4 regions of the Allobosea sp. BIWAKO-01 genome follow, and region 3 is predicted to be linked to each of the others. Evidence: predicted binding sites of a transcription regulator. Region 3 holds the regulator's gene; each other region holds the start of a gene.

Region 1 (7,512 bases), 4.1 Mb from region 3:
CATAATCGCGCATCTCGGCCCGGATGACGCGCATGCCGCCGCTCTCGGAGATGCGGCGGGACGCGGTGTTGTCGGCGGCCTTCGGCACGCGCAGCACCGAACGCCCGAGGACATCGAACCAGAAATCGGTGACGGCGGCCGCCGCTTCGCTCATCAGCCCTTGTCCCTGCCAGGGCAGACCGAGCCAGAAGCCGCGGTTCTCGTCCTCGCCCTCCCTGAGCGAGATCAGGCCGACGAGTTGGCCAGGCTCGCTCTTCAGCCGCAGGCTCCAGTGCCATTCCGTGCCCTCAGCCATTCCCGGCAGGGCAAGCTCATGCAGATAGGTGAGCGCGCCGTCGGGCGGGTAGGGCCAGGGCACCCGCCTTGTGAGATAGCGCACGATCTCCCAATGCGGAAACAGCGCCTGGATCGCTGCTGCGTCATCGAGCGTCAGCGGCTTGAGGACCAGGCGGCGCGTTTCGAGGGCGGGGATGGCGTTCGCCTGGGCCACGTTTCCGGACTTTCGCGCGTTGCGGAGCTTGCGGTTGGGGGGCGGCACGCTAAACCGGGTCCATGAAGCTCGCAACGCGACCGCCCGTGCCAGAGGCTGCCGATCTGCTGGACTGGTACGATCGCCACCGTCGTGTCCTGCCTTGGCGTGCCTTGCCCGGCGAGACGGCCGAGCCCTATCGCGTCTGGGTCTCGGAGATCATGCTGCAGCAGACCACGATCACGGCAGTGAAGCCCTATTTCGAACGGTTCATGGCGCGGTTCCCGACGGTTGGAGCCCTTGCCGACGCGCCGAGCGAGGAGGTCATGCAGGCCTGGGCCGGCCTCGGCTACTACTCTCGGGCTCGCAATCTGCATGCTTGCGCCAAGGCGGTCTCGGCGCTGCACGCGGGGCGCTTTCCCGATACCGAGGAAGGCCTGCGCGAACTGCCGGGCATCGGCACTTATACGGCGGGTGCTGTCGCTGCGATTGCCTTCAACCGGCCGGCGGTCGCGGTTGACGGCAATGTCGAGCGCGTCATGACCCGCCTCTTTGCGATCGAGGAGGCCTTGCCGGGTGCCAAGCCGGCAGTCAGGGAGCGCACCCTGGCCCTGTTGCCGTCGGAACGTCCAGGCGATTACGCGCAGGCATTGATGGATCTCGGCGCAACGATCTGTACGCCACGCTCGCCAGCCTGCGGCATTTGTCCGTGGCAAGCGCCGTGCATCTCGCGGGCGGTGGGGACACAGGAGACTTTTCCGCGGAAGGCGGCGAAGAAGACCGGGGCAACCCGCTTCGGGGCAGCCTTCGTGCTGCTACGCGAGGATGGCGCAGTTCTGCTGCGGACGCGTCCGGCCAAGGGGCTGCTTGGAGGCATGGCGGAGGTGCCGACCGGCCAGTGGAGCGCGGATTACCGGCTCGCTGAGGCCATGCGGGACGCTCCGCTTCCGGCGCAGTGGCGCAGGCTGGCAACGCCCGTTCGCCATGTCTTCACCCATTTCCCGCTGGAACTCACGATCCTTGTCGCGCGTGCCCCGCGGGCGACACCAGCGCCGCAAGGCTCCCGCTTCACCCCGCTGGCGCGGCTCCGGGACGAGCCGTTCCCGGCGGTCTTCCTGAAAGCGCTCGAGGCAGGGCTCGAGGCGCTCAGGCCGCTGCCATCTGCGCCCTGATCTCGCCGCGCAGTGAATCGAGCAGCGTCAGCCCTTCCGGGCGCTCGACATGCCAGAAGGTCCAGCCATTGCAGGCAGGTAGCCCCTGGGCCAGCGCTCCGACCTTGTGGATCGAGCCGACGGCCGGGCCAAGCAACAGCGTGCCGTCGGCCCGGATCGTTGCCTTGTGGCGGCGCTTCTCGTCGACGACAGTCTCACCGGCCTTGACCAGCCCGGCCTCGACCAGGCTGAGAAACGGCACGCGCGGTTCGCTGCGCTTCGAAGGCGCGGTCGAGAACGATTCGGGCGGCAATGGCTGGACAGCCGCGATGCGCTTGCGCGCCGCCTCCGCATAGACCGGATCGCGCTCGAGACCGATGAACCGCCGACCGAGCGCCTTCGCGACGGCACCCGTGGTGCCGGTGCCGAAGAACGGATCGAGGATCACGTCACCGGGGTTGCTGGCCGAAAGCATGACGCGGGCCAGCAACGCCTCCGGCTTTTGGGTCGGATGGACCTTGGCGCCGGACGCGTCCTTCAGACGTTCCTCGCCTGTGCAGAGCGGCAGGTACCAGTCCGAGCGCATCTGCAGGTCGTCATTGCCGCCCTTCAATGCCTCGTAGTGGAACGTGTATTTCGAGCTCTCGCCGCGCGCTGCCCAGATCAGTGTTTCATGCGCGTTGGTGAAGCGCCGGCCGCGGAAGTTCGGCATCGGGTTGGCCTTGCGCCAGACGATGTCGTTCAGCATCCAGAAGCCGAGATCCTGCAGGATCGCGCCGACGCGGAAGATGTTGTGGTAGGAGCCGATCACCCACATGGCGCCGTCAGGCTTCAGCACCCGCCGGCAGGCCGTCAGCCAGGCTCGCGTGAAGGCGTCATACTCGGCGAAGGAGGCGAACTTGTCCCAGTCGTCGTCGACAGCGTCGACGAGGCTGTCGTCAGGCCGGCGGAGATCGCCGCCAAGCTGAAGATTGTAGGGTGGATCCGCGAAGACGAGGTCGACGCTTGCCGGAGGCAGGCGGTCGAGCGCGGCGATGCAGTCGCCGACGACGACCTGATCGAGCGGAAGATCAAATGAAAGGCTCGAAGCCTTCATCCGAGACTGCAGCGCAGGCCGTCCGGTACGCGAAACCTGAATCCGGACGGCGGCGCTGGCAGTCCCGGTACGCGAGGTACCCATGACGCCGAACCATTTACGCAACTTCAACAGTCGCGATCTTGGGGGAGTCAGGGTAAAAGCCGGGTTTCCGGGTTGAAAAAAATGCGTCTCGTTTTGGGGCTGCAGTTTTTGCCTAGTGCATTGGCAAACCAGCCGAATCCTGATCGGGAGTTAAGAAACGGCTAACGCCTCGCGGGCGTCGCACGATCGCTCAGCGCCGCCATACGCCCTTGATCGGCGCGAAGGAAAAACGGTGTTCCGGGCACGGGCCATGGATCTGTAGCGCCGCGCGATGCGCGGCCGTGCCATAGCCGGCATGCCCGGCAAAACCATAAGCCGGATAATGCGTCGCCAGGCGCGCCATCATCCGGTCGCGCGTCACCTTTGCGATGATCGATGCGGCTGCAATCGAGGCCACGCTGCCGTCGCCCTTGATGATCGCATCGCAGGGGCAGGGGAGAGTGGGAGGGTCGTTGCCATCGACCAGCACATGCCGCGGCTGGACAGGCAGACCGGCAACCGCGCGTTTCATGGCGAGCTGCGTCGCCTGCCTGATGTTGAGCACGTCGATCTCCTGCGCTGTGACGCTGCCGATGCCGATGCCAAGCGCAGCTTTGGCAATCTCCCCGAACAGCGCTTCGCGCCTTGCGGCGCTGAGTTCCTTCGAATCGGCGAGGCCGGCCGGGATCAGGCCGGGGTCGAGAATGACGGCAGCCGCCACCACCGGCCCGGCCAGCGGCCCGCGCCCGACCTCGTCGACACCGGCCAGCGGCCAGAATCCTTGCTCAATTGCCTGCGCCTCGCGGCTGAAATCGGCGGCCATGCCCGGTCCAGGAAAGAAATCGTTGCCGGGCTTATGCCGGAAGGTCGTCGCCTAGAACAGGCTGAGTTGTGCCTTTTCCTTCTCCGGCTTGAGGAAAAGGTCGGTGCGGAGCCTGAGACGCGTCGTGTTGAAGCCGAGGCGTTCGGCTGCCATTTCGAAGCGCCGCCCGATCATCCAGGCATAGGGCCCGGAACCGACCTGCCGCTGGCCCCAGGCCGAGTCGTAATCCTTGCCGCCGCGTGTCGAGCGGATCAGCGAAACGACATGGCGCAGCTTGTCCGGGTGGTGGGTCAGGAGCCAGTCCTGGACGAGATCCTTCACCTCGAGCGGCAGGCGCAGCAGCACGTAACCGGCCTCGCGCGCCCCGGCGGCCTTGGCGGCGTCGAGGATGCGCTCGATTTCCTGCTCGTTGATCGCCGGGATGATGGGCGCGACCAGCACGGTCACCGGAATGCCGGCATCCGACAGGCGTTTGATCGTCTCCAGCCGTTTCGCTGGCGCGGCGGCGCGCGGTTCCATGCCGCGCGCGATCTTGGGATCGAGCGTCGTCACGGAGATCGCGACCTTGGCGAGCCCCTGGGCTGCCATCGGTGCCAGGATGTCGATGTCGCGCTGGACCAGCGCCGATTTCGTGACGATGCCGACCGGATGGCGGAAGTGCGCCAGCACCTCCAGGATCGAGCGCATGATCCGGAGCTTCTTCTCGATCGGCTGATAGGCGTCGGTATTGGTGCCGATCGCGATGGTTCGCGGCTGGTAGGACGGTGCCGACAATTCCTTCTCGAGCAGCAGCGCGGCGTCGGGCTTGGCTGTCAACTTGCTCTCGAAATCGAGCCCGGGGGACAGCCCGAGATAGGCATGGCTCGGTCGCGCGAAACAGTAGACGCAGCCATGCTCGCAGCCGCGATAGGGGTTGATCGATCGGTCGAACGAAATATCCGGCGAATCGTTTCGCGTGATGATCGTGCGCGCCTTCTCGATCGCGACCTCGGTCTTGAAGGCGGGCAATTCGCCGAGAGAGCCCCAACCATCATCTTCGGCGACGCGCTGCTCGGTCTCGAAGCGTCCGCCTGGATTGATCGTTGCACCGCGCCCGCGCCGTCGTTCCGGATCGATGCGGTGGCCGGCATAGGCGAGCGGATCCGCCGGGGCGACACGCGCGGATGCCGACAGGGTTTCGCCGTCATGCCGCCTGAGCGGCTGGGCTGCGATCGGTCGCGAACTGGGTCTGGCTTGCTGCATGGCGCTGAGCCGTTCCTGAGAGGGCCGTAAGAATCGGCGTTTCCGTGACTATCAATGTGAACATAAAGGGAACAGAATGCAAGCGGCGGGATTGCGGCATGTTGCGCTGCGTCATAATCAATGGGCCATGCTTACAGCCGTCATCAGGGCCGACGGACCGGCCAGAGCACTCGCTGCGACTTTTTCCGTGCTGATCCCGGCCGTTGCCGAAGGTTTCCTCGGCCATGCCGTGGTCGTCGATGCGAACGGTGAGGGGGAGGTGGAGCGCCTCGCCGATGCGACGGGTGCGACCTATGTCAGGGCGGCTGTGCCTGAAAGCTGGCATGCCGGTGCCGCACAGGCGCGCGGCGATTGGCTGCTTCTGTTGAGCGCCGGGGACATCCTGCAGCCAAACTGGATTCAGGCGACTGAGCGCCATCTGCTGCTGGCGCCCGACAGGCCTGCCTTGCTGCCACTGAGCGGGGTTGCTGCGGCGCTCAAGGAGCGCGCCGCGCTGTCATTCGGCCCGCGTCGGCTGCGGGCCGGCCTGGTGCTGCCGAAGGGACTGGTTCTGGCCGGACGGCTGAATGCCGCGCCGCGGCGTCTCTCGGTGCGCCGGGAGCGTGCCGTATCCTGAGACCCAAGGCATCGGGCCGAACGGTGGATTGCGGTCCTCGGGGACGGCCGATGCAACCCCAGAAGGTGAGATCGGACCGGATACGAGACCCGGTCCGATGATCTAGAGCTGGTTCGTCCGGAAGGTGTCGCAGCTTTGCAGCGAGCCGGACTTGAAGCCTGTCGTGAACCAGCGTGTGCGCTGCGCCGACGAGCCGTGGGTGAAGGAATCGGGCACGGCCACACCTTGCGAGGCTTGCTGCAGCCGGTCATCGCCGATCGCCGCCGCCGTCCGCATCGCCTCGTCGACATCGCCCTGGTCGATTCGGCCCATCGCCTGGACGTTATGCGCCCAGACACCGGCGAAGCAGTCCGCCTGCAGCTCGACCCGCACTGACAGCGCATTCGATTCGCGCTCCGAGATGCGCTGTCGCAGCTGGTTCACCTTGGGCAGGATGCCGAGCAGGTTCTGGATGTGATGGCCGACCTCATGGCCGATCACATAGGCATAGGCGAAGTCACCACCGCCGCCGAGCTTGCGCTGCATCTCCTGGAAGAAGGAGAGGTCGAGATAGACCTTCTTGTCCTCGGGGCAATAGAACGGCCCCATCGCTGCCTGTGCCGTGCCGCAACCCGAGCGATCGATGCGCGAGAACAGCACGAGCTTCGGCGGTTCGTAGCGGCGGTTCGCCTGCTGCGGCAGGATCTTGGTCCAGATGTCCTCGTTCTGCGCCAGCACCGCCGAAACGAAGCGGCCCATTTCATCCTGCGGCGGGCCCGAGGCCGGGCGGCTCTCCTGGGTCGGGGCGCTGCGCCCGACCCCGAGCATCTCGGCGCCACCGATCAGGATGCGCGGATCGATCCCGAGCGCCCAGCCGACAAGGCCGAGCACGACCATGGTTCCGATGCCGACACCGCCGCGCCCCCCGGGGAGCCCGGCGAAGCCGCCGCCGCCATTGCGCCTGTCCTCGAGATTCTCGGACTGGCGATAATCTTCCCAGCGCATGGCGGTACCCCCGTCTAGTCCCGAGCAATCTCGTGGAGAGAGGCCCGGAACTCAAGCTGTTCGTCAACCGGCTCGTGCGCAGGTGGTTCCCCGGGCCCTTCCTATTGCGTCAATGATAGCCGCAATGTCCCATTTGCCGTGGGCCGGGATGTCGCTGCGGCAGGGCCGCGTTGGCGCAGCCGAATACTCTAGCTGGCTGCGTCGAGCGCCGCCTTGAGCGCCCGCATGTCGCGCCAGGCGAGGCGTTTCTGCAGGGGCTGGCGCAACAGATAGGCAGGGTGAAGCGTGGCAAGCGCCCGGATACGCCGGGCGCCCATTTCATATTCGGTCCACTTGCCGCGCGAGGCGAGGATGCCGGTGAAGCCGAGCAGGCCCTGGGCAGAGGGGCCGCCGATGCAGACGAGGATATCGGGATTGGCGAGTTCGATCTGCCGTTGAATGAACGGCAGGCAGATCGCGACCTCCTGCGGCGTCGGCGTGCGATTGCCGGGCGGACGCCAGGGCAGAAGATTGGCGATGTAGACATGTTCCTGCCGGTTGAGGCCGATGGCCGCCAGCATCCGGTCAAGCAACTGGCCGGAGCGCCCGACGAAGGGCAGGCCGAGCCTGTCTTCATCGGCGCCGGGGGCCTCGCCGACGAACATCACGCGCCCCTCCGGATTGCCGTCGGCGAAGACGAGATTCTTCGCGGTGGCCTTGAGCGCGCAGCCCTCGAAGCTGGCCAGTGCCACCTTCAGTTCGTCGAGCGTCTTGGCCTGCCCGGCCAGCAGGCGCGCGCTCTGCATGGCCTCGTCGGGCGCCGTTGCGTCGGCCGCGATGACGCGCGCAGCAGGAACCGCGCGCAGAGGATTGCGGCGTGCTGCAGCCTGTGTGGCGGCTGCTTCGGCGGCCTGTGGGGATTCGGCGAAGTGGTCATGCGGCGTCTCGTCGAGCATCTCGGTGACGCCCATCTCGGCGTACCAGGCAATGAGTTCGACGGGATCGTGGCCAGCAGGGATCATCCCGGCGTCTTAGCACGGTCCAACACGGCTTCGCGACACCTGTCGGGCGGCTGTCCCGGCTCCGCGT
Region 2 (7,512 bases), 2.0 Mb from region 3:
CGGCCCGCTCGATCGGGACATGCTCGCGGATGCAGCTGACGACATCCTGCAAGGGCCGCCGCTCAGGCGCATGATAGAGCACGTCGTTGACGGCGAGACAGGGCACACCCACCCTGGCCGCGAGCAGCGCCAATACATCGGCCCGGCGCCGGTCGTCGCCGCGATGCGGCATGTCGATACCCAGCCAGAGCCGACCCCGCGCAAACTCGGAAACGCTCGCGAGAGCCGCAGCGATCTCGCTGTCCGGCCGCCGTTCCGGCATCAGGATCAGCAGCTGGCCTTCCGCGAATTCGCGCAGGTCGGAGAGCGTGAGGATGCATTCGCCCTTCTTCTCGACCTTCATCTTGCCGTGGGTCAGCAGGCGGCAGAGCCTGCCATAGGCGTCGCGATCCTGGGGATAGGCGAGCAGGTCAGGCGTGCCATCGGACAGGACGAGGCGGACCCCGACCGCGAATGTCAGCTTAGTGGCGGCGATACCCGCCTCGCGCATCGCCGCATGGGCCCGCACCACGCCGGCCAGAGAATTGCGGTCGGCGAGTCCGATTCCGGCAAGGTCGAGTTCAGCCGCCCGCCCAACCAGTTCCTCCGGACTCGAGGCCCCGCGCAGGAAGGAGAAGTTGGAGGTGACCGCGAGTTCGGCATAGCGCGCAGCTGGTCCTCCCGAGGCAGCCGCTACCAGGCGATTGTCATTGAGCCCGCTCATGCGAAAAGTCCGTGCATGAACCAGGGTGGATGCGCGGCCTCGCGGCCATAGAGTCCGTCGCGATAAAGCCAGAAGCGTCTTCCCCCTGGCTCTTCGACGCGAAAATAGTCTCGGGTCGGCGCGATCCTGCCCGTCGTCGCCCACCATTCGGCAGCGATCCGCTCCGGCCCCTCGGCCTTGGCGACCTCATGCAGCACGCGCCGCCAGCGGAAACGCGTCGGCGGCCCGTCCGGGATCTCGGCCAGCACCTCGATCGGCTCCGGCCGCGACAGCAGCCGGAGGGGTCGTTCCGGGGCAGCGCTCGGCGCCGGCCAGTCCGGGGAAAACCCGAGCCGTGCCAGCTCGCCATGACGCAGGGCGGGCACCGCCAGCGCCGCGCGCTCGGGATCATGGCTGTCCTGCGCCAGGAAACGCCGCACGCGATCCGGGCCGATCCGGGCCGCGATCGCATCAGCGACCTCCGTCAATGCCCGCTCGGCGGCGGCTTCGTCGGGCTCCTCCTTCCCACTAGCAGCGAGCGTTCCCTGATCGACGGCGAAAGGTTCGGTCACACCGGCCGAGAGCCGGATCAGGTCGAAACCGAAGCCGGGATCGAGCGGATCCACCAAGGCATCCAGCTTCAGGGCGAAGAGCCGGTCGACCGCAGCCGGATCGCGCAACGGCATCCCGGTCTCGATGCCGAGACGGCGCACGGCCCCGTCACTGCGGAAAAAGCTCGCCTCGAACAGTCTTGCGCCTTCGCCGCGCGCTTCCAGCATGCCGGCGAGACTCTCCCCCAGACCGGTCAGGGCAGAGCGGATACCGGCTTCATGCGCCAGCGGCTCGGCAAAACGCCGCTCCGCCATGCATTCCGGCAGCGGTCGCCGTGGCGACAGCGCCTGCGGCAGGCGGCCGAACGCCTGGTCGAGTCTGTCGAGCAGGTCGCGGCCGAAACGGGCGGCCAGCGGCGCGCGTGGTCGCGTCTCCAGATCGGCGATATGGGTGAGGCCCATGCGGGCGAGCCCGTGCTGCCGTGCCGCCTCCAGTCCGAGTGCCGCTGTCGGCAAGGGCCACAGGGCCTCGCTCTCCCCGCCCGGCGGCACGATGCCGCCGCGCCCGTAGCGCGCGACGCCCCAGGCCGTACGCGCCGTCCCCGCAATGGCGGCGCGCAGCGTAAAGCCCTGTCGTTTCAGCCGAAGCAGGCAGTCGCGACCAAGCGCGGCTTCGCCGCCGAAGAGATGGGTGCAGCCCGAGATATCGAGCAGCAATCCATCCTCGCCATCGAGCGCGACCAGCGGTGTATAGCAGTCGCACCAGTCGGCAACGGCGCAAAGCAGCGCCGCATCGGCCGCTTTGTCCTCCTCGACCACGACCAGCCGCGGGATCATCGCCCGCGCATCGGCCAGCGCCATGGTCGCATGAAGGCCGAGGCGTTCGGCTTCGGCATCGAGGCTCGTCAGCCGGAAGGCGCCCTTCGCCTTGCCCACCACAACAAGAGGACCAGGATCATCCGCTGGCCCGCCGGGCTGCGGGCCAGGCCTCTGCGATAGTGCCCGAACGGATGCGCCCTGGCTGCGTCTGGTCCGATCGATGGGCAGGCGCGGGAACCAGAGCGACAGGAAGCGGCTCGCGGAAGCTATACGCATGACTGTCCCACTCCATCACCCACTGCCCTGTCGCCCCATGTCGGTTGCGCAGCACCGTGACCGCAAAACTCGGCCGGCCCGGCCCATGCGCTCTCATCCGCCCCTCCGAAGGCGCCGCCGAAACCGACCAGCGGATCGTCGCCGCGCTTGGAGCAGGACTGCTTCCCAGCCGCAGGAGAAAAGCCGTCGCGCCGGCATCCCGCGCCGCCAGGACGAGACGCCGGCTGGCCGTGAGATCGAGGCAGGCCGGCGCGCCCTCGAGCTCGATCACCACCGCGCCGATGCCCGAGCGCGGGTCATTGCCGCGCGGAAAGGCGTCGCCCGCCGCCTTCAGCACGGCAAGCGGATCGCGTCCCCGCACCGCCAGCACCCGGTTTGGATCGAGCCCGAACGCCGCAAGCCCCGGCGCATAGAGCTCTCCGCCCTCTGCGCCGGCGGAATCCTGCCGCAGCCAGACGACCGGCCGCCGCTCCAGCCGCGCGATCAACCCTGCAACGAAGCCCGTCGCCGCCGGAGCCTGATGCGCCATCGCCACGATCTCGTGCAGGGCATGGCGGCGCAGTGGCCCCAGCGCCGCATCGGCCGCCGCGTGGCCAAGACTGAAGCTCGCCTCCCCGCCCAGGGAGACGGAGACGCTTTCCAAACCGGCAATGCTTCGCCGCAGCGCGGCGACGGCATGATCGCTCACGTCTTGGCACTCCAAATGTTCCTATTTTGTTCTTTATGACTCCGCCGCCTCAGACGAGTCAACAACCTCCGTGACGCCCGCCCACAGCCCCCGATCCTGCTGTCACGGCCCTGTCATCTGTCGCCGATACCGGTTTGCGCACTGCAAGAGAGCATGAGCTCCGGACTGCGCCTCGCCCATGTCCGGATGTCGCCATGCTTGCTCCTCGATGGGAAGACCGTTCATGCTGCGTATCGAAGGCCTGACCAAGCGCTTCAGCGGCAAAGCCGCCGTGGACAATGTCTCGCTGTCGATCCCGAAGGGCGAAATGGTCGGCGTCATCGGGCGCTCCGGCGCCGGCAAGTCGACCCTGCTGCGCATGATCAACCGCTTGGCGGAGCCGAGCTCCGGCCGTCTGATCAGCGACGAGCGCGATGTCACCGCATTGAAGGGTGCCGAACTGCGCGCCTGGCGTCGCGACACCGCGATGATCTTCCAGCAGTTCAATCTCGTCGGCCGCCTCGACGTGCTGACCAATGTCCTGCTCGGCCGGCTCAATCACCGCTCGACCTTCCTGACGCTGGTGAAGAGCTTCTCGCCGGACGACAAGATCCGCGCCATCGCCGCGCTCGAGCGCCTCGACATGGGCCATCTGCTGGCCCAGCGCGCCGAGACCCTCTCGGGCGGCCAGCAGCAGCGCGTCGCGATCGCCCGCGCCCTGGTCCAGGAGCCGAAGGTCATTCTCGCCGACGAGCCGATCGCCTCGCTCGACCCGCGCAACACCCAGGTCGTGATGGATGCGCTCTTCCGCATCAACCGCGAGGACGGCATCACCGTGATCTGCAATCTGCATGACCTCGATATCGCGGCGAAATACTGCGACCGGCTGATCGGCATGGCCGCCGGCAAGGTCGTGTTCGACGACGTGCCGCAGGCGCTCACCCGCGAGATCGCGGCCGAACTCTACGGCATCGAGGCCAAGGATGCCGGCGCCGAGGCGCTGGACGCCCTCGATGCCATCGCCATCGCCGAAGCCAAGCGCGCCAAGCAGAGCGCAGCCTGAGCCGGACCTGAGCCCGGCCAGGACCGCTTACGCCTGAAAAGACCACCAACAGCCTTCAACAGGAGCAAACCATGCTGACCCGCCGTCATACCCTCACGCTCGCCGCCGCCGGCCTGGCCGCGACGCTCGCCGCTCCCGCCTTCGCGCAGGACTGGAAGGCCAAATATCCGGAGCTGGTCTTCGCCATCATCCCGTCCGAGAACGCGTCTGGCGTCGTCGAGCGCTACACCCCCTTCGTCAACTATCTCGCGAAGGAACTCGGCACCAAGGTGACGCTGCGCATCGCCAACGACTATGCCGCGATCATCGAAGGCCAGCGCGCCGGCAACATCCATATCGGCATGTACGGCCCCGCCTCCTTCGCTCGCGCCCGCATGACCGGCGCCAAGGTCGATGCCTTCGCGATCGAGACCAATCTCGACGGCACCAAGGGCTACCACTCCGTCTTCTACGTGAAGAAGGACTCGCCCTATCAGAAGGTCGAGGACCTGAAGGGCAAGAATCTCGGCCTCGTCGATCCCAATTCCACCTCTGGCAACAATGTGCCGCGCTTCGTGCTCGACGGCATGAAGATCGAGCCCGAGACCTTCTTCGGCAAGGTCGTCTATACCGGCAGCCACGAGAACGCGGTCATCGCGCTCGGCCAGGGCACTGTCGACATCGCCGCCAACTGGTGGAACGACGAGCAGGAATCCAACCTGCAGCGCATGGCCCGCAAGAACATGGTCAAGGCCGACGATTTCCGGATCATCTACAAGTCCGAGCAGATCGTGAACTCGCCGATGGCCTATCTTTCCGACCTGCCGGAGCCGCTCAAGGCCTCGATCCGCGACGCCGTCCTCAATCTCGCCACCAAGGACAAGGTCGCCTTCGACAAGATCTATGAAGGCAAGCAGGGTCCGCTCGTCGCGGTCGACAACAAGGCCTACGACCCGATCATCGAACTGAACAAGTTCGTCGACGCGCTCCGCAAGAAGAAGTCCTCGTAAGCGCTTACCCGCCGACCGTCATGGCCGGGCTTGCCCCGGCCATGACGGAGTGGCGTCCCGCCGCGACTGGCGAACCCCGCGACGGAACCAACATGACCCTGACGATCGATCGCAACGACCCCGCCATTCGCGGCCATGCCGATCTCTATCGGCGCGAGATGGGCGCAAAGCGCCGCCAGGCCCTGCTCGGCGCTGCCATCTTCATCGCCTGCGTCGTCCTCTCCGCGATCGGCTCGGAGGTCGATCTCGCGAAATTCGCCGCGAACGCCTGGCGTTTCCCGAAATACATCCTCGAGACCCTGCCGACCCTGCGCCTCGCCACGCTCGGTGCCGATCTCAAGGAATGGTACTGGGGCCTGAACGGCTGGCTGAAGCTGCTCTGGCAGACCCTGCTGATTGCCTATGTCGGCACCGTTCTGGGCGCCGTCGGCGGCTTCCTGCTCTGCTTTTCCGCCGCCGCCAATCTCGGCCGTGCCGGCTGGCTGCGCTGGGCGACCCGCCGCTTCCTCGAATTCTGCCGCACCGTGCCGGAGATCGTCTTCGCGCTGATCTTCGTCATCGCCTTCGGCCTCGGCCCGCTGCCGGGCGTGCTCGCCATCGCGATCCACACCATGGGTGCGATGGGCAAGCTCTTCTCCGAGGTGGTCGAGAACATCGACATGAAGCCGGTCGACGGCCTCACTGCGACAGGCGCGGGCTGGTGGCAGACGATCCGCTTCGCCGTCGTCCCGCAGGTGCTTTCCAATTTCGCCAGCTACGCGCTGCTGCGCTTCGAGATCAATGTCCGCGGCGCCTCGATCATGGGCTTCGTCGGGGCTGGCGGCATCGGCCAGGATCTGATCGAGGCCATCCGCAAATTCTACTTCACCGATGTCAGCGCCATCCTGCTGCTGATCATCGTCACCGTCATGCTGATCGACTACGGCACCGAGCGCCTGCGCCACGCCCTGCTCAGCCTGGAGCACCGCTCATGAGCCTCGCCCTCACCGCCGCCGAGCGCGCCGATCTCGTCCGGCGCCACCAGGGGGCCATCGACGGTTCGCTGAAGACGCGCCTGACCACCATCGCAGTCCTTGCCGGTATGCTCGGCCTCTTCCTCTACGGGCTGACGACGCTGGAAGTCTCGCTCTGGAAGATCATCACCGGCATCGGCAATCTCGGCACATTCGTCGTGCTGATGCTGCCGCCGGACCCCGGCTCCGCCGCCCGCGCCGTGATCTTCGTGAAAGCGCTGTTCGAGACCATCGCCATCGCCTTCCTTGGCACGATCCTCGCCGCGATCCTCGCCTTCCCGCTTGGCTTCCTCGCGGCCAAGAACGTCGTCGCCAATCGCGTCATCCATTTCCTGGCGCGGCGCTCGCTCGACACCGTGCGCGGCGTCGATGCGCTGATCTGGGCCCTGATCTGGGTCAATGTCGTGGGCCTTGGCCCCTTCGCCGGCATGCTCGCGATCATGACCAGCGATCTCGGCGCCTTCGGCAAGCTTTATTCGGAAGCGATCGAATCCGCCGACCGCAAGCCCGTCGAGGGCGTGACCTCCTCCGGCGGCGGCAAGCTCCACGAGATCCGCTTCGGCCTGATCCCGCAGGTCCTGCCGGTCATCGCCAGCCAGGTGCTCTATTTCATCGAGTCGAACACCCGCTCCTCGACCATCATCGGCATCGTCGGCGCCGGCGGCATCGGGCTCTATCTCGCCGAGACCATCCGCACCCTGGAATGGCAGCAGGTCTCGTTCCTGATCCTGCTGGTGCTTGCCGCTGTGACCGCGATCGACTTCCTATCCAGCAAGCTGCGCTTCGCCATCATCGGCAAAAGGGCCACCTGACGGACAGGCGCGTCATGACAGGGCCTGCCCCGACCGTTCACGCCTCGCCGGGCTACGCGAGCAACTGCACTCACTCCGCGAACGGCTCGACGACCATTTCCATCCGTTCGCCGGCAAAGATGCCGTCGACCAGATGGATCGGGGTCAGATCCGGCAGTGCGTCGACCGCCGCGGAGAGCATGACCGCGGCGCCGGGCTCGATCCTGAGCAGCAGCGCCTCGCGCTCGCTGGCGAGCCGCGCCGAAAGCCGTGTCGAAAGCCGCACATAATCCGGGATGCCGCAGGCGGCGAAAGCCGCCGAGATCGACGAACCGGCCCGGCTCAGCATCTTGTCGAAATCCGGGAAGCGCTCGGCCGAGAGCAGATGCACGCCGGTGCTCACCGGCACGCCGCCGGCCAGGCTCAGCGTCTCGATCCGCCAGAGCGGCGCTCCGTCCTCCAATCGCAGGGCCGCGCAGGCCTCCGCCTCGCCCTTGACGATCCCGGCTCCCAGGATCGAGCCGGCCACGGTGATGCCGGCCGCGCCGAAATTGGTGCGCATGCTGACGCGCCGGCCGATGCGATAGGGAAAGCGTGGCGCCGTGACCTGCGTCCCGCGTCCGCGCGAGACGCTGACCAGCCCTCGATCGGCGAGATGCCG
Region 3 (7,512 bases):
CGAAGACCTTGCCGTTGCTCTCGACATTGAGGCGCACGGCCGGAAAGACCGCCGGTATGGCTGCCGAAGCGAGCAGAATGTCGACAAAGAGCTTCTGGCGGCCGGACTGCTGACTCGCGGCAATGCTGCCCACGTCCCAGATCACTGGCCGCTGAGCATCGAGATTGGTGGTCTGGACCAATAAACGGCGGCCCTTGCGGTGCTCGGCGGCTATTTCATCGAGCAACTGCTCGGTCGCATAGCGTTCGACCAGGTGGCGCAGCGGCGTCGTGTCGTAGAGGGACTCGCCAAACAGTCCGAGAACCCCCTTGCTGCGAAAGAGCTCGTTGTCGCCGTAGCGCGTATAGATCTCTTCCAGGGCGCCGTCATAATGCGAGCCGAGGAAGGCAAAGGGCGCTGCGAGCGAGCCGGTGCTGACCCCGGTGACGACCTCGAATTGAGGCCTGTCGCCGCGTGCGCTCCAGCCCTTCAGGAAACCCGCGCCATAGGCTCCCTCTCCGCTCCCGCCCGAAATCGCGAGGAATGTTGCGGCCGCCTGGCATTTGCCACAGCCCGAAGCAGCGATCTGCCGGTATTGGATATCGAGATATTTGCTTGTGGTGGGGACGACAGCATCCCCCCAGAAGCGGATCGAGCCGAATCCGACGACCTCGGCCGCCGACAGGCCTTCCGCGGGCAGAGCTTGCGGTCGTTCCCCGGAATTGCATGCAGCCAGGCCGAGCAGCGCGGAGGCCAGCAGCACGTGCCTGATCGCCTTGGCCCGACGCAACATCGCCCTGCCCCACACACCGGACGCCCCCGCAGGATTGCGCAGTCTCTTCACCGCCATCTTGTCGCCAGCACACCCGCGTGCGCAATCGCGATGGAGCCACGCTCCGACAATAACTTGACCACTTGCCCCCCGAACGGGCATGACCACCTTGCCATCATCGCGACCGGAGATCTCGTTAGCGGCAATGCGTATCCTGCTGATCGACAATTACGACAGCTTCACCTGGAACCTCGTCCACCTGATCGGCGGGCTTGGGGCGGAGGTCGAGGTTCGCCGCAACGATGCCCTTACCGTAGAAGAGGCGCTGGGCGGCGGGCATGACGCGATCGTATTGTCGCCAGGTCCCTGCACCCCCAATGAGGCCGGCATCTGCCTTGACCTCGTCCGCCAGGGTGCCGAGAGGAAGCCGATCTTTGGCGTTTGCCTCGGCCTGCAGACCATCGGTCAGGCCTTCGGTGGCGAGATCGTGCGCGCGCCGCTGCCGATGCACGGCAAGATCTCGACCATCAGCCATCACGCCCGCGGCCTCTTTCACGGCATCAACGGGCCGATCCAGGCGACGCGCTATCACTCGCTCATCGTGGCACGAGAAAGCTGCCCGACCGAGCTGGAGATCGAAGCCGCGACGGAAGACGGGCAAATCATGGCGCTCTCGCACCGCTCCCTGCCGGTGCATGGCGTGCAGTTCCACCCCGAGAGCATCGCCTCCGAACAGGGTGCGACGATCCTGCGCAATTTCCTCGGCCTGGCGGAACGATGGTCGCAGACACAGGACCGTGCCGCCCTTTCCGAAACAGCCTGACGTCGAAGAACCCATGGACGATTTCAAACCCTTCATCGCCAAGGTGGCGACCGGCGCCTCACTCTCCCGCGAGGAGGCGCGCGATGCCTTTGACACCATTCTGTCCGGCGAGGTCACCAATGCGCAGGCCGCCGCCTTCTTGATGGCGCTGCGCGTCCGTGGCGAAACCGTCGAGGAGATCGCCGGCGCGGTCAGCGCCATGCGCGGCAAGATGCTGCCGGTGAAAGCGCCGGCCGGCGCGATCGACATCGTCGGAACCGGCGGCGACGCTTCGGGCTCCTATAACGTCTCGACGCTGGCCGCGATCATCACCGCGTCCTGCGGCGTGCCGGTCGCCAAGCATGGCAATCGCGCTGCCTCTTCGCGTTCCGGAGCGGCCGACGTGCTCACCGCGCTCGGCGTCAAGGTCGGGCTCGAGCCCGCGGGCACGGAGCGCTGCATCGCTGAGGCCGGCGTCGGCTTCATGTTCGCACCGACCCATCATGCCTCGATGCGGCATGTGGCGCCGGTGCGCACAGAACTCGGCACCCGCACCATCTTCAACCTGCTCGGGCCGCTCTCCAACCCGGCCGGCGTCAAGAGGCAGCTCGTCGGCGCCTTCTCAGAGACCTGGCTCGAGCCGATGGTGCGCGTGCTATCTGCGCTGGGCTCCGACCGCATCTGGGCCGTGAACGGCTCCGACGGCCTTGACGAGATCACCACCACCGGGCCGACCCGCGTCGTCGCGCTCGACAAGGGCAAGATCGAGAGCTTCTCGATCAGCCCGGACGATGTCGGCCTGGCCCGTGCAAAGCCCGAGGATCTGCGCGGTGGTGAACCGGCGCAGAATGCCGAGGCGCTCCGCGCGGTTCTCGACGGCAAGATGACGCCCTTCCGCGATATCGCCGCCTTCAATGCCGCCGCCGCGCTCGTCGTGGCGGGTCAGGCCGGTGATCTGCGCGATGGCCTCGCCCGCGCGACCTCGGCGATTGACAGCGGCAAGGCCAAGGCGACGCTGACCGCACTCATCGCCAGCTCGAACGCGTGAGCACGTCATGAGCGACATCCTCGCCCGCATCGAGACCTATAAGCGCCAGGAGATCGCCGCTGCCAAGGCCGCGGTTTCCCAGGCGGAGATCGAGCAGCGCGCCCTGGCTGCCGACCCCGTGCGTGGCTTCACGGCCGCGCTTGCCGCGAAACACGCGGCCGGCAAGCCTGCATTGATCGCCGAGATCAAGAAGGCCAGCCCATCCAAGGGGCTGATCCGCGCCGATTTCGACCCGCCATCGCTGGCACGCGCCTATGCCGATGGCGGCGCGGCCTGCCTGTCCGTGCTGACCGATGCCCCCTCTTTCCAGGGACAGCCGGAATTCCTGCAGCAGGCGCGTGCGGCGAGCGGCCTGCCCGCCCTGCGCAAGGATTTCCTGTATGACCCCTATCAGGTCTTCGAGGCTCGCGCCTGGGGCGCCGACTGTATCCTGATCATCATGGCTGGCGTCGATGACGGGACAGCCCGCGCGCTGAACGAGACGGCAAAGTCACTCGGCATCGACGTGCTGGTCGAGGTTCACAACGAAGCCGAGCTCGATCGCGCCCTCGAGCTCGACAGCCGCTTGCTCGGCATCAACAATCGCGACCTGCGCAGCTTTGCCGTCGACCTCGCCGTCACCGAGAGACTCGCACCGCGCGTCCCCGCGGACCGCATCATCGTTGGCGAGAGCGGCATCTTCAGCCATGCCGACGTCGCTCGGTTGCAACGCGTCGGCGTCGACACCTTCCTCGTCGGCGAGAGCCTGATGCGGCAGGACGATGTCGCCGCTGCGACCCGTGATCTCCTGACCGGTTCTGCGCGCAGCGCAGCATGAGCAAGCTCAGCCATCTCGACGCCAGCGGCCAGGCCCATATGGTCGATGTCGGCGACAAGGAGGAGACCTCGCGCATCGCTGTCGCCGAGGGCTACGTCGTCATGCAGCCAGCAACCCTGGCGATCGTGCGCGATGGCGATGCCAAGAAGGGCGACGTGCTTGGCACAGCGCGCCTGGCTGGAATCATGGCTGCCAAGCGCACGCATGAACTGATCCCGCTCTGCCACCCGCTGCTGATCAGCAAGATCAGCGTCAACCTCACCTTGGACGAGGCATTGCCGGGGGTGCGCGTGAGCGCCGAGGTCAAGATGAAGGGACAGACCGGCGTCGAGATGGAGGCGTTGACCGCTGTTGGCGTCGCTTGCCTCACAGTCTACGACATGGTCAAGGCAGTCGACCGGGCGATGCGGATCGAGGGCATCAGGCTCGTCCACAAGTCAGGTGGCAAATCCGGCACCTTCGATCTCCCGGAAACTGCGCGATGAGCCTCACGCCCGTCCCCGTCGCCCTGAAAGCGCTTATCGACAGCGTTCCGGCACCGACACCAGCAGAAACTCTGCCACTCGCACATTGCGTAGGGCGCGTGCTCGCCGCCGACCTGCAGGCGCTTCGGACCCACCCCCCCTTTGCCAACTCAGCAATGGATGGATACGCCGTTCGCGCCGAAGATACTGCGCCGGCAAATGAATTGCGTGTCATCGGCGAATCGGCTGCCGGTCGCTCCTTCTCAGGGATGGTCCGCTCCAATGAGGCTGTTCGCATCTTCACCGGTGCTCCAATTCCGGAGGGCGCCGATACGATCCTGATTCAGGAGAACGCGGACGGCGTCGGCGGCACGACGATCCGCGTGCGCGAGGGCGCCGAGCGCGGCAAGTTCGTTCGTCAGGCAGGATTGGACTTCTCCGAGGGCGAGGTGTTGCTTCTCGCCGGCAGCCGACTCGAAAGTGCGAGCCTCGGCCTCGCTGCAGCCATGGGCCACCCCACGCTCACTGTGCGTCGCAGGCCACTGGTCGCAATCCTCGCGACCGGCGACGAGCTGGTCCAGCCGGGCGAGCCGGTTGGCCCCGACCAGATCGTCGCGTCCAACAGTTTTGCGCTCGCCGCGCTGGTCGAGCAGGCCGGGGGCACAGCGCTCGATCTCGGGATCGCCCGCGATGATCATGCCGACCTCGCCGACAAGATCGGCCAGGCACGGAAGGCCGATGCCGATGTGCTGATCACCCTGGGAGGGGCCTCGGTAGGTGAGCACGATCTCGTCCAGGCAGCGTTGATTGGGCAAGGCATGGCGCTCGGCTTCTGGAAAATCGCCATGCGGCCGGGCAAGCCGATGATGATGGGCCGCCTCGGCCGTATGGTCGCGCTCGGCCTGCCCGGAAACCCCGTCTCGTCCATCGTCTGCGGGCATCTCTTCGTCGTTCCGCTGCTCAGGGCCCTCCTCGGCGTGCCGGAACCTGAGCGCGATCTGAGTGAGCCCGCAATCGTCGGCAGAGATTTGCCGGCAAATGATGAACGGCAGGACTATATGAGGTCGGAACTGATCCTCACCCCGGAGGGATGGCTGGCAACGCCCTTCGCCAAGCAGGATTCATCCATGCTGGCCACTCTCGCCCGCGCCGATGCGCTGCTCATTCGCGAATCATTTGCTGCGCCGGCAAACAAAGGCGACGGCTGCCGGATCATCCGCCTGCGCTGAGGGCGCTTGCGGAACACAACGCGAACCTGTATGGTGTTCGTGCTTTGTTTCGATTCCGTGCAAAGAGCGCCGGCGGGGACCATGCTGACACGCAAACAGTTCGAACTGCTTCGTTTCATCCAGGAACGCCTGCGCGAGACAGGGGTCCCCCCCTCCTTCGACGAGATGAAGGACGCGCTCGATCTGCGCTCCAAGTCCGGTATTCATCGCCTGATCATGGCGCTGGAGGAGCGCGGTTTCATTCGCCGCCTGCCTAATCGGGCCCGGGCGCTCGAGATCATCAAGCTGCCCGAGGGGGCTGGCGGCCCTCAGGCGACGCGCGGGCGGTTCAACCCCTCCGTCGTCCAGGGTGGCCTTGGCAAGGTCCGGCCGATCGCACCGCCCCCGGACGAGGATGTGCGCTCCACAGTCGCGATTCCGGTCATGGGGCGGATTGCCGCCGGTACGCCGATTTCCGCCATCCAGAGCCGCAGCCATAGCGTGGCCCTGCCTGCTGACATGCTTGGCCCCGGCGAACATTTTGCTCTCGAGGTGCGCGGCGACTCGATGGTGGAAGCCGGCATTCTCGACGGCGATACCGTGGTGATCAAACGTCAGGACACGGCCAATACCGGCGATATCGTAGTGGCCCTGATCGATGACGAGGAAGCGACGCTGAAGCGGCTGCGCAAGCGCGGCTCCTCGATCGCTCTCGAAGCTGCCAATCCTGCCTATGAGACAAGGGTGCTGGGACCGGACCGCGTCAAGATTCAAGGCCGCCTGGTCAACCTGATGCGGCGCTACTGAAGCGGCTCGTGCTCTTCGACAGCCACCAGCGGCAAAGCCGGCGAAGGCCCTGGCGGGGTGCTTGCAGGCCGCTCCCGCTTGCGGCTCCAGGGACGATCGACACCATCCTGCTCTGATAGATGTGCGCGCCAGCCGCCCTTGTGGCCGACAAGTGCGGTCGCGCCATCGCGCGACAATGCCCTGCGGTCGATCAGTCGTGCAGCGCACGGAGCGTTCCACGGAATCGGCGTAATGACGAGATCGGCGCGCCGGCAGTCCTCGACGATGGCCAGGCGATCACGTGCAAAGGCAACGCTTCGTCCTTCCTTGCTGCGGACGACACAACCCAACGTGTCGCAGGCCGCGCCGTCCCGCAGGCTGTTGTCGTCAGGCCGGCGATTATCGCCATCTGCGTTCAGCCATTGTTGCAGCACGAAGCGGCTCGGTTGCCCCGCCAGGTCATGCGACCATCGCCCCCGCGGACCAGGATCCCGGAACCATCGCGTTCGATCAGGATGTCGGGCCTGTCGGGCTTCGCCGCCACGACCAGTCCCGCGATCAGGGGGCGACGGCCAGGAAGCGTAGCGGTGTCGTCCAGAGCGTGATCCAGAGAAGCGCGGCGGCAAAGCATGCGAGCGCCGCCGTCCCGAACGCAGGAATGATCACTGCGGAGTGGTCGAATCCCGCAACCCAGCGCGCGGATTGCAGCACATAGTCCGAAGCGACTCCCATAAGCGCCCAAGCCGGCCAATCCAGGCCGAAGGGATAGGCGAGTACGCCGAAGACCGCCGCAGGCATGACGATCAGGGAAACGAAGGGCAAGGCGAGCGCATTGCCGAGCAGGCCGAAGGGGTTGAAGGTCTGGAAGTGATAGGCACCAAAAGGTGCGGTTGCGACCGTCGCCAACACGGTCGTGACCGTGAGGCCGACCACCGCGACCCAGATTGGCCGTAGCGGCCAAGGCAGGTTCGCCGGCGCCTCGGAGTGGCCGCGATCCTCCCAGCGCTCGGCAAAGGCGATCAGCGCCGCGACAGCACCAAAGGACATCTGGAAACTCGGGCCAAGCAGCGCGTCAGGCTCGCGCAGCAGGACGATCATCGCAGCGAGCTCCAGATTGCGCATGCTGAGCGCCGGGCGATCGACGAGGATCGCACCGAGCATGACCAAGGTCATGATCAGAGAGCGCACCGTCGCGACTTCGGCTCCAGAGAAAATGCAATAGGCCGTGGCGCCGAGCATCGCGGCCAGGGCAGCGAGCTTCTTTACGGGCCAGCGCAATGCCAGCGTTTGCGATAGCGCCAGCAGGCCACGGACCAGGCCGAAGATCGTGGCGGAGGCCAGCACCATGTGAAGGCCCGAAATCGAGATGATGTGATAGATGCCGGCTGCACGCAGGTCGATATTGGTCGCCTCAGTGATGAGGCCGCGCTTGCCGGTAACCAGCGACGCCGCCATCGCGCCTGCCTGCCCTCCCCCGATCCCGGCGATACGCTCCGTCAGGGCATTGCGCGCCCGGTCGACCATCGCGCGAATCTGAAGCTCGAGCGGTGGCTGCGAGGGTGGTGGGGCGAGCGTGATCTTTCCGGGAATGGTCCCGACCGCCCCAAGCCCTCGGAAGAAGGCGTCGCGCCCGAAA
Region 4 (7,512 bases), 3.8 Mb from region 3:
CGCCCTGGTGACACGGCCAAAGCTGCTTCTGATGGACGAGCCCTTCTCGGCGCTCGACGCTACGACGCGGGCAAGCCTGCACGGCCATCTGCTGGCGCTCTGGGAGGAAAGTCGGCCGACTGTCGTCATGGTCACTCACGATGTCGAGGAGGCGGTGACATTGGCCGATCGCATCATCGTCATGCAGCCGAACCCTGGCCGCATCTTCGATGAATTCGACAATCCTCTCGCCCGTCCGCGCGACAGGCTCTCTCCAGCCTTCGAGGCGAGCAAGCGCGAGGTCCTGCGCACTCTCGATCGTTCCCTCACGGACGGAGAGCCGCATCAGCACAAGGCCGCCGAGACCGCAGGCATGTGGTGGTGAGGCGCGAGACGCCGATGCCGGGTTGGGACTGGCCCCGCGTCGGCGACAAGCTTATCACGGCAGCACATCGCCGCTCGTCTGAAGAAGGTTGAGAACCATGGACGTCACCGCGCTTCGCGCCCTCCAGGCTCCGCTCAAGGACAAATACCGCGAGGCGCCTGACGCTGCGGTAATCACGCTGAAGGCCCGTGGAGAACTCGACGACCAGCATATCGCCTGCAAGGTCGAGACCGGCCGCGCGATCGCCCTGGCCGGGCTGCACCCGGCGACCGGCGGAACCGGTGCCGAGCTCTGCTCCGGCGACATGCTGCTCGAGGCGCTGGTCGCCTGCGCCGGCGTGACGCTGAAGGCGGTCGCGACCGCCCTTGAAATCGAACTGAAGAAGGGAACTGTCAGGGCCGAGGGCGATCTCGATTTCCGAGGCACGCTCGGCGTCGTCAAGGATGCGCCCGTCGGCTTCAAGGCGATCCGCCTGTCCTTCGACGTCGAGAGCGACGCCCCACAGGACAAGCTCGACACTCTGCTCAAGCTGACCGAGCGCTACTGCGTCGTCTTCCAGACGCTGAACGTCAAGCCGGAGCTTTCGGCCGTGCTCAACCGCGGCTGATCACTCGGCAGCCTTCAGCTCCAGCCCCTTGGCGAAGGGCAGCGTCGGCTCGCTCTTCGCCGGTTCATCGAATTCGAGCGCGCCGATCTTGTCTCCGCGGCTGGTGATCTTGCCGGCCGAGGTGCGGATGCCGGCGACATCCTCCTGCGCCTGGCGGAAATGCTGGTCGAGCTTTTCGGCCCGTTCGCCGAGCCGGCGGACATCGGTCAGCAGCCTGCCGACCTCGGTCTGGATGACGCGAGCCTCCTCGCGCATGCGGGCATCGCGAATGAGCGACTGCATCAGCTGGATCGCCAGGGCGAGCAGGGATGGCGACACGACCGTGATGCGGGCGCGATGGGCCTTCTGGATCACGTCGTCGAAATGCTCGTGCAGGTCGGCATAGATCGATTCGGACGGCACGAAGAGCAGGGCCATGTCCTGCGTTTCGCCGGGCACGAAATAGCGCTCGGCGATATCCTTGACGTGCTGGCCGACATCGCTGCGCACGCGCACGCCTGCTGCCTTCTTCGCCTCGTCGCCACGCGCCTCGCGCAGCATGGTGAAGCTCTCCAGCGGGAACTTGGCGTCGATGACGAGGCCACGCCCGTCTCCCGGCAGGGTGACGAGGCAGTCCGGCCGGTTGCGGTTCGAGAGCGTCGGCTGGAAGGAGAAGAAGGCGGCCGGCAGCCCGTCGCGGATGATCGCCTCCATCCGGCCCTGGCCATAGGCGCCACGTGCCTGCTTGTTGGAGAGCACGTCCTTGAGGGTTACCACTTCGCTGGTCAGGTCGGTCAGGTTCTTCTGGGCGGCGTCGATGACCGCAAGCCGTTCCTGCAGCTTGCCGAGACTCTCCGTGGTCTGCCTGACGTTCTGCTCGAGCCCGGAGCCGACCTGCTGGCGCAGACCGTCCATCCGCTCGGCAACAAGGCGGGCGAGGTCGGCCTGCCGCGTCGAGAGAATCTCGGCCATCGTCTGCATCCGGCCCGTCAGCTCGGCCTGCATGCGGTTCATCTCGGCGACCTTGTCGTCCATCTCGCGGGCGCGTTCGGCGGCGACGACGGCTTCGATCGCCCGCCCGCGTGAACTGCGCCAGAGCGACAGCGCGACGAGCACAAGCAGAAACAGGCTGCTACCGGCGAAGGCAAGCGCGGCCTCGCTCCAGGTGACCGGCCGCTCGAGCAGTGTGAAGGCAATTCCGTTCATGACCGCAGAGTAGCCGATTCGCGTGCACATGCCGAACGAAAGCGGAACGGTTTGACCACCCGCCAACAAGTGCTTATGTCCGCGGCGTCAGCAAGAAAAACCGGTTCGAGCGCCCTATGGCCATTCGCCCTCTCGTCATCCTGCCCGATTCAGTTCTGCGCCAGGTCTCGAAACCTGTCGAGGCCGTCACGCCCGAGATCAAGGCGCTCGCCGCCGACATGCTCGAGACCATGTATGACGCGCCCGGCATCGGCCTGGCCGCGATCCAGATCGGCGTGCCGCTGCGTCTGCTGACGATCGATCTCGCCAAGCCGGAGGAGGAGAAGGCGCCGATGACCTTCATCAATCCGGAGATCACCTGGTCTTCCAAGGAGCTGAACATCCATGAGGAAGGCTGCCTTTCGATCCCCGAATATTACGAGGAGGTCGAGCGTCCGGCGCGGGTGAAGGTTCGCTATCTCGATCTCGACAGCAAGGTGCAGGAGATCGAGGCGGACGGCCTGCTCGCCACCTGCCTGCAGCACGAGATCGACCATCTCAATGGCGTGCTCTTCATCGATCACCTGTCGCGGCTGAAGCGCGAGCGTGTCACCAAGCGCTTCGCCAAGGCGGCGCGTCGCGACAGCGCGGCCTGAATGATCCTTATCGATCAGAAAGCGGCGCTGTTCGCATGAGTTTGCGCGTCATCTTCATGGGCACGCCGGATTTCGCCGTGCCGACCCTGACCGAGATCATCGGCCAGGGCCACGAGGTTGTGAGTTGCTACACCCGCGCCCCGGCGCAGGCCGGTCGTGGTCTCGATCTGAAGCCGTCCCCGGTGCATCGCGCCGCCGAGCGCTTCGGCATCCCGGTGTTCACGCCGAAGACGTTGAAGACCGACGAAGCTGCCGAGGTGATCGCCTCGCACCAGGCCGACGTCGCGGTGGTCGTCGCCTATGGCATGATCCTGCCGCAGGCGATCCTTGATCTGCCGGACCTGGGCTGCCTCAACCTGCACGCGTCGCTTCTCCCGCGCTGGCGCGGCGCTGCCCCGATCCAGCGGGCCATCATGGCGGGCGATGCCGAGAGCGGCATCTGCGTCATGAAGATGGAGGCGGGGCTGGATACCGGCCCGGTCGGCATGGTCGAGAAACTTGCGATCGGTCCCGATATGACGGCCGGCGAACTGCATGATCGGCTGGCTTCGCTCGGCGCCGACTTGATGGTGCGCGCCCTGGCCGCGCTCGGGCGTGGCGGGCTGCAATTCACCCCGCAACCCGTTGAGGGGGTGACCTACGCTGCCAAGATCGCCAATGCCGAGGCGAAGCTGGACTGGGCGCGGCCAGCGCAGCAGGTCCATGACCTCGTGCGCGGGCTCTCGCCCTTTCCAGGCGCCTTTGCCGAGGTCGATCTCGGAAAGGGGCCGGAGAGGCTCAAGATCCTGCGTACGACACTGGCTGGCGGCGCTGCCGAGCCGGGCACGCTGCTGGATGGTGAGGGCACGATCGCCTGCGCCGAGGGGGCTGTCAGGCTGCTTCAGGTTCAGCGCGCCGGCCGAGCGCCCATGAGCGGGAGCGAATTCCTGCGTGGGGCGCGCCTCGATCCCGGCCATCGGATCTAGGGCGCCCGATGATGTCGCCAAAAGTCCAATTCCCAGTTTTCGGCATCATGATCTGATGCCCCGGTACAAGCTCGTCATCGAGTATGATGGAACGCCGTTCTCGGGCTGGCAGCGTCAGCTCAACGGCCCGTCCGTTCAGCAGAGCGTCGAGGAAGCGGTCGAGGCCTTTTGTGGTCATGCCGTCCGCCTGCACTGCGCCGGGCGCACCGATGCCGGCGTCCATGCGACGCATCAGGTCGCCCATGTCGACCTGGACAAGGAGTGGCGCACCGATGTCGTGCGTGATGCGAGCAATGCCCGCCTGAAGCATCTTCCGGTCGCGGTCCTGAGCGCCGAGGCGGTGTCCGACGAATTTGATGCGCGCATCTCGGCCAGGCGCCGCTATTACATCTACCGCATGCTCGACCGGCGCGCACCGCCGGCGCTCGATCGGGACCGACTCTGGCATGTCCCCTTCAGGCTTGATCATGAAGCCATGGACCATGCTGCGAAGGCGCTCGTCGGCCACCACGATTTCACGACATTTCGGGCCGCCGAATGTCAGGCGAACGGGCCTGTTCGGACGCTCGACCGGCTCGATGTGACGCGCGAGGGTTCGGAGATCGTGATCTACGCCCATGCCCGCTCCTTCCTGCATCATCAGGTCCGCTCGATGGTCGGCTGTCTGAAGATGGTGGGGGCGGGGCGCTGGCCTGAAAACAAGGTCGGCAAGGTGCTGGCCGCGCGCGACCGTTCGCAATGTGCGGCGCTTGCTCCTTCGTGCGGGCTCTATCTCGCCGGCGTCGATTACTGAGCCGGGCTCAGAAGCCCGCCAGGCCGAAGGTGTGGATGATCGAGTAGTCGGCGATCACGCTCGCCAGCAGGATGGCCGGCGCGACGTGGCTTTGCGCGCCGAAGGCGGCACGCGCCACGCAATAGCGAAGGCGCAGCACGATCACCGCGAAAGCGATCGCCTGCAGCGTCGCGATGGCGGGGGTCGACCAGCCGATTGCAAAGACAGTGGCGGGTACCGCCATCAGGCTGGCCGAGACGATGCCGGCCCAGTTCCAGGCGATGACGAAACTGGTCAGTCGCGGCGAATGGGCCAGGTTCGGGGCGAGTCCGATCAGCAGCGCCGGTACTGCGATGACCGCCAGGCACTGGGCGCCCAGCACCCGGGCAATGAGGGCGGGGGAATCGAACATGTTCCCGGCATTCGACAGCCCGGCAATCTGCCGTTCGGCCGCCAGGATCGCGACCAGCGCTGGCAAGGTGAGCACGAGCGCGGCAAAGGAACGCCAGAACCCGTCGCGGCTGAGATCGAGTTCCTTCAGCGCCTCGGCGCCGTCGGTCATCAGGCGCCATGAACCGCGTAGCGAGCGCAGCACGTCATCGGCAGCAAGAGCCATGGCCGGGTACTCCGGATACGTGGCATTAGACTTTCGTCTAATGCAGTAAACGGCGTATCCGGCTTGGGGTCAAGCGCCGTGTTGCGTTGCAGCAAAGTAGCTTTCGAGCAGGCGGTGCGTGATCCGTTCCAGGCAGAGCAGGTCAGAGACCGCGACGCGTTCGTCGATCTGGTGCATCGTCTGGCCGACCACGCCGAACTCGACGACCGGGCAATGGCTCTTGATGAAGCGGGCATCTGAGGTGCCGCCCGTCGTCGAGAGTGCCGGGCGTTTGCCGGTCTCGGCTTCCACCGCATCGGCGACCAGGGCAACGAACGGCCCCGGCTCGGTCAGGAAAGCGACCGCATTCGTCGGCTGGACTTCGAGCTCGTAGCGCACCTGGTTGCCGGCAGCGTCCCGCAGCCGCCGGTCGAGTTCGGCGGCGAGGCTCTCTGGCGTCCAGATATCGTTAAACCGGATGTTGAAGACAGCCTTTGCCTGGCCTGGAACGACATTCGTCGCGGGATTGCCGACATCCAGAGTGGTCACCTCGAGATTGCTCGGATCGAAATAGGCCGTGCCGGTATCGAGTGGCGTCGCATCGAGCGCTGCCAGCAGGCGCACCATGCCGCGGATCGGATTGTCTGCGAGATGCGGATAGCCGACATGGCCTTGCTTGCCGTGAACCACCAGCCGGCCGGTCAGCGAGCCGCGGCGGCCGATCTTGATCATGTCGCTCATGGTTGCCGGGTTGGTCGGCTCGCCGAGCAGGCAATGGTCAAAGCGTTCGCCGCGCGCCTTCGCCCAATCCAGCAGCTTGACGGTGCCGTTGACGGCAACCGATTCCTCGTCCCCCGTGACGAGAAAGGCGATCGAGCCCGGCGCATCCGGATAATCGCGGCGGAAGCGCAGCGCAGCCGAGATCATCGAGGCGAGCCCGCCCTTCATGTCGCAGGCACCGCGTCCATGCAGGACACCGTCTTCGACCTGGCCGGAGAACGGGTCGCGCGACCATTGCCCGAGGTCGCCCGGGGGAACGACATCGGTATGGCCGGCTATGACCAGAACGGGACCTTCAGTACCGATCCGGGCATAGAGATTTTCGACATCCGGCGTATCAGGGTCGCTGAATACGGGCCGATCGACCGAGTATCCGGCTGTGCTGAGAACGGAGTCGAGCAGGGCGAGTGCTCCCCCCTCGGCCGGTGTCACGGATGGGCATCGCACCAGCGCCTGAGTCAGGGCCACGGGATCGAGCGGATCGAAGGGGAGCGGGGGAGGGAGCGGCTTCATTCTGCTGGTTTAGCACCAGCCCCCGTCTCTGCAACGGACACGGGCGCAATGCAGCCCGGCAGCAGACCGAGATCGATCAGCGCAACGAGCCAGAGCAGCAGGGAGAAAGTGCCGAGTGTTTTGGCCCCTGCTCCTTCGAGATAACCGGGGCCAAGTCCGGACAGGACGATCGCGATGACCAGCGTCGGCCCGTAAAACCACGGCCGTCCGCGGTCCCGGCCGCGCTTGGCGGCAAGCGCCGACCAGGGAAACAGGGCGAAGGCCCCGGCAAAGGCCGTGATCTGGGGGCCATGCTCCGCGCCAAGACGAGCGCTGCCGATGTCGGCGAGGACGAGCGCGAGAGCAACCAGGGCCGTGCCCGACCAGAAGGCGGCGCGTCCGATGCGGCCCTCGAAGCCGGTCAGGAGGGGGAGAAGCGGCAAGGCGATGATTCCGTTTCGCAGACTGTCTCACGCCGGCCCTCAGCCCTGAAGCACAGGGTGAAGAATGCGTTAACGCCATGGCCCAGCGGCAGTCCCGGCGCGCAGAAAGGGCTTGAACGTGGGCTCGGCGCCCGCTAGCTGCGGCAGGGGCCTTGTCCCGCGTGTTTTGACCCAGTGAGGTTCTTGTCATGACCATCCGTCTGCATCGCGGTGATCTGCCGGATGATTTCCTGCCGGGCTCCGTCGTTGCGATCGACACCGAGACGCTTGGTCTCAACCCGCATCGCGACCGGCTCTGCGTGGTCCAGCTTTCGCGCGGCGATGGCTCTGCCGATGTGGTCCAGATCCTTCGGGACGGCCCTGCACCTGCGAACCTGATCCGACTCCTGTCGGACCCTTCCGTGCTGAAGCTGTTCCATTTCGCGCGGTTCGATGTTGCCGTTCTGAAGAACGCCTTCGGCGTCACCACCGGCCCGGTCTACTGCACCAAGATCGCCTCGAAGCTGGTGCGCACTTATACCGACCGGCACGGCTTGAAGGACCTGGTCAGGGAACTGCTCGGCATCGACTTGTCGAAGCAGCAGCAATCCTCGGATTGGGGCGCCGATACGCTGTCGGAGGCGCAGTTGGCCTATGCGGCTTCGGACGTGCTGCATCTCCACGCCCTGCGCGAG

What was found. Region 3 encodes LexA, which represses DNA repair genes until DNA is damaged. Its sites were predicted from a motif close to TGTTCNNNNTGTGTTCNG; they were not measured.
Region 1: the regulator LexA is predicted to act here: its motif matches at 4,901-4,918, upstream of BIWAKO_RS04210 (PA0069 family radical SAM protein).
Region 2: the regulator LexA is predicted to act here: its motif matches at 3,033-3,050, upstream of BIWAKO_RS36640 (ImuA family protein).
Region 4: the regulator LexA is predicted to act here: its motif matches at 2,188-2,205, upstream of BIWAKO_RS05865 (DNA recombination protein RmuC).

What each region holds. Positions count from the first base shown of each region.
Region 1 covers NZ_BCQA01000001.1:913,584-921,095, reverse strand. The annotation lists gene BIWAKO_RS04230 (GNAT family N-acetyltransferase) at 1-490, opposite strand, end outside; gene mutY (A/G-specific adenine glycosylase) at 553-1,641, shown strand; gene BIWAKO_RS04220 (site-specific DNA-methyltransferase) at 1,616-2,800, opposite strand; gene BIWAKO_RS04215 (ribonuclease HII) at 2,991-3,602, opposite strand; gene BIWAKO_RS04210 (PA0069 family radical SAM protein) at 3,654-4,844, opposite strand; gene BIWAKO_RS04205 (glycosyltransferase family 2 protein) at 4,972-5,460, shown strand; gene ypfJ (KPN_02809 family neutral zinc metallopeptidase) at 5,563-6,444, opposite strand; gene BIWAKO_RS04195 (uracil-DNA glycosylase) at 6,633-7,445, opposite strand.
Region 2 covers NZ_BCQA01000001.1:3,075,297-3,082,808, reverse strand. The annotation lists gene BIWAKO_RS14250 (error-prone DNA polymerase) at 1-703, opposite strand, end outside; gene BIWAKO_RS14245 (Y-family DNA polymerase) at 700-2,169, opposite strand; gene BIWAKO_RS36640 (ImuA family protein) at 2,189-3,016, opposite strand; gene phnC (phosphonate ABC transporter ATP-binding protein) at 3,240-4,058, shown strand; gene phnD (phosphonate ABC transporter substrate-binding protein) at 4,130-5,047, shown strand; gene phnE (phosphonate ABC transporter, permease protein PhnE) at 5,140-6,021, shown strand; gene phnE (phosphonate ABC transporter, permease protein PhnE) at 6,018-6,872, shown strand; gene phnF (phosphonate metabolism transcriptional regulator PhnF) at 6,943-7,512, opposite strand, start outside.
Region 3 covers NZ_BCQA01000001.1:5,036,264-5,043,775, reverse strand. The annotation lists gene BIWAKO_RS23655 (patatin-like phospholipase family protein) at 1-829, opposite strand, end outside; gene BIWAKO_RS23650 (anthranilate synthase component II) at 957-1,574, shown strand; gene trpD (anthranilate phosphoribosyltransferase) at 1,588-2,601, shown strand; gene trpC (indole-3-glycerol phosphate synthase TrpC) at 2,609-3,418, shown strand; gene moaC (cyclic pyranopterin monophosphate synthase MoaC) at 3,415-3,903, shown strand; gene BIWAKO_RS23630 (molybdopterin molybdotransferase MoeA) at 3,900-5,111, shown strand; gene lexA (transcriptional repressor LexA) at 5,193-5,897, shown strand; gene BIWAKO_RS23620 (hypothetical protein) at 5,891-6,310, opposite strand; gene BIWAKO_RS23615 (ComEC/Rec2 family competence protein) at 6,435-7,512, opposite strand, start outside.
Region 4 covers NZ_BCQA01000001.1:1,277,000-1,284,511, reverse strand. The annotation lists gene BIWAKO_RS05875 (ABC transporter ATP-binding protein) at 1-364, shown strand, start outside; gene BIWAKO_RS05870 (OsmC family protein) at 462-971, shown strand; gene BIWAKO_RS05865 (DNA recombination protein RmuC) at 972-2,156, opposite strand; gene BIWAKO_RS05860 (peptide deformylase) at 2,273-2,791, shown strand; gene fmt (methionyl-tRNA formyltransferase) at 2,827-3,756, shown strand; gene truA (tRNA pseudouridine(38-40) synthase TruA) at 3,812-4,549, shown strand; gene BIWAKO_RS05845 (hypothetical protein) at 4,557-5,144, opposite strand; gene dapE (succinyl-diaminopimelate desuccinylase) at 5,214-6,416, opposite strand; gene BIWAKO_RS05835 (DUF805 domain-containing protein) at 6,413-6,838, opposite strand; gene BIWAKO_RS05830 (ribonuclease D) at 7,027-7,512, shown strand, end outside.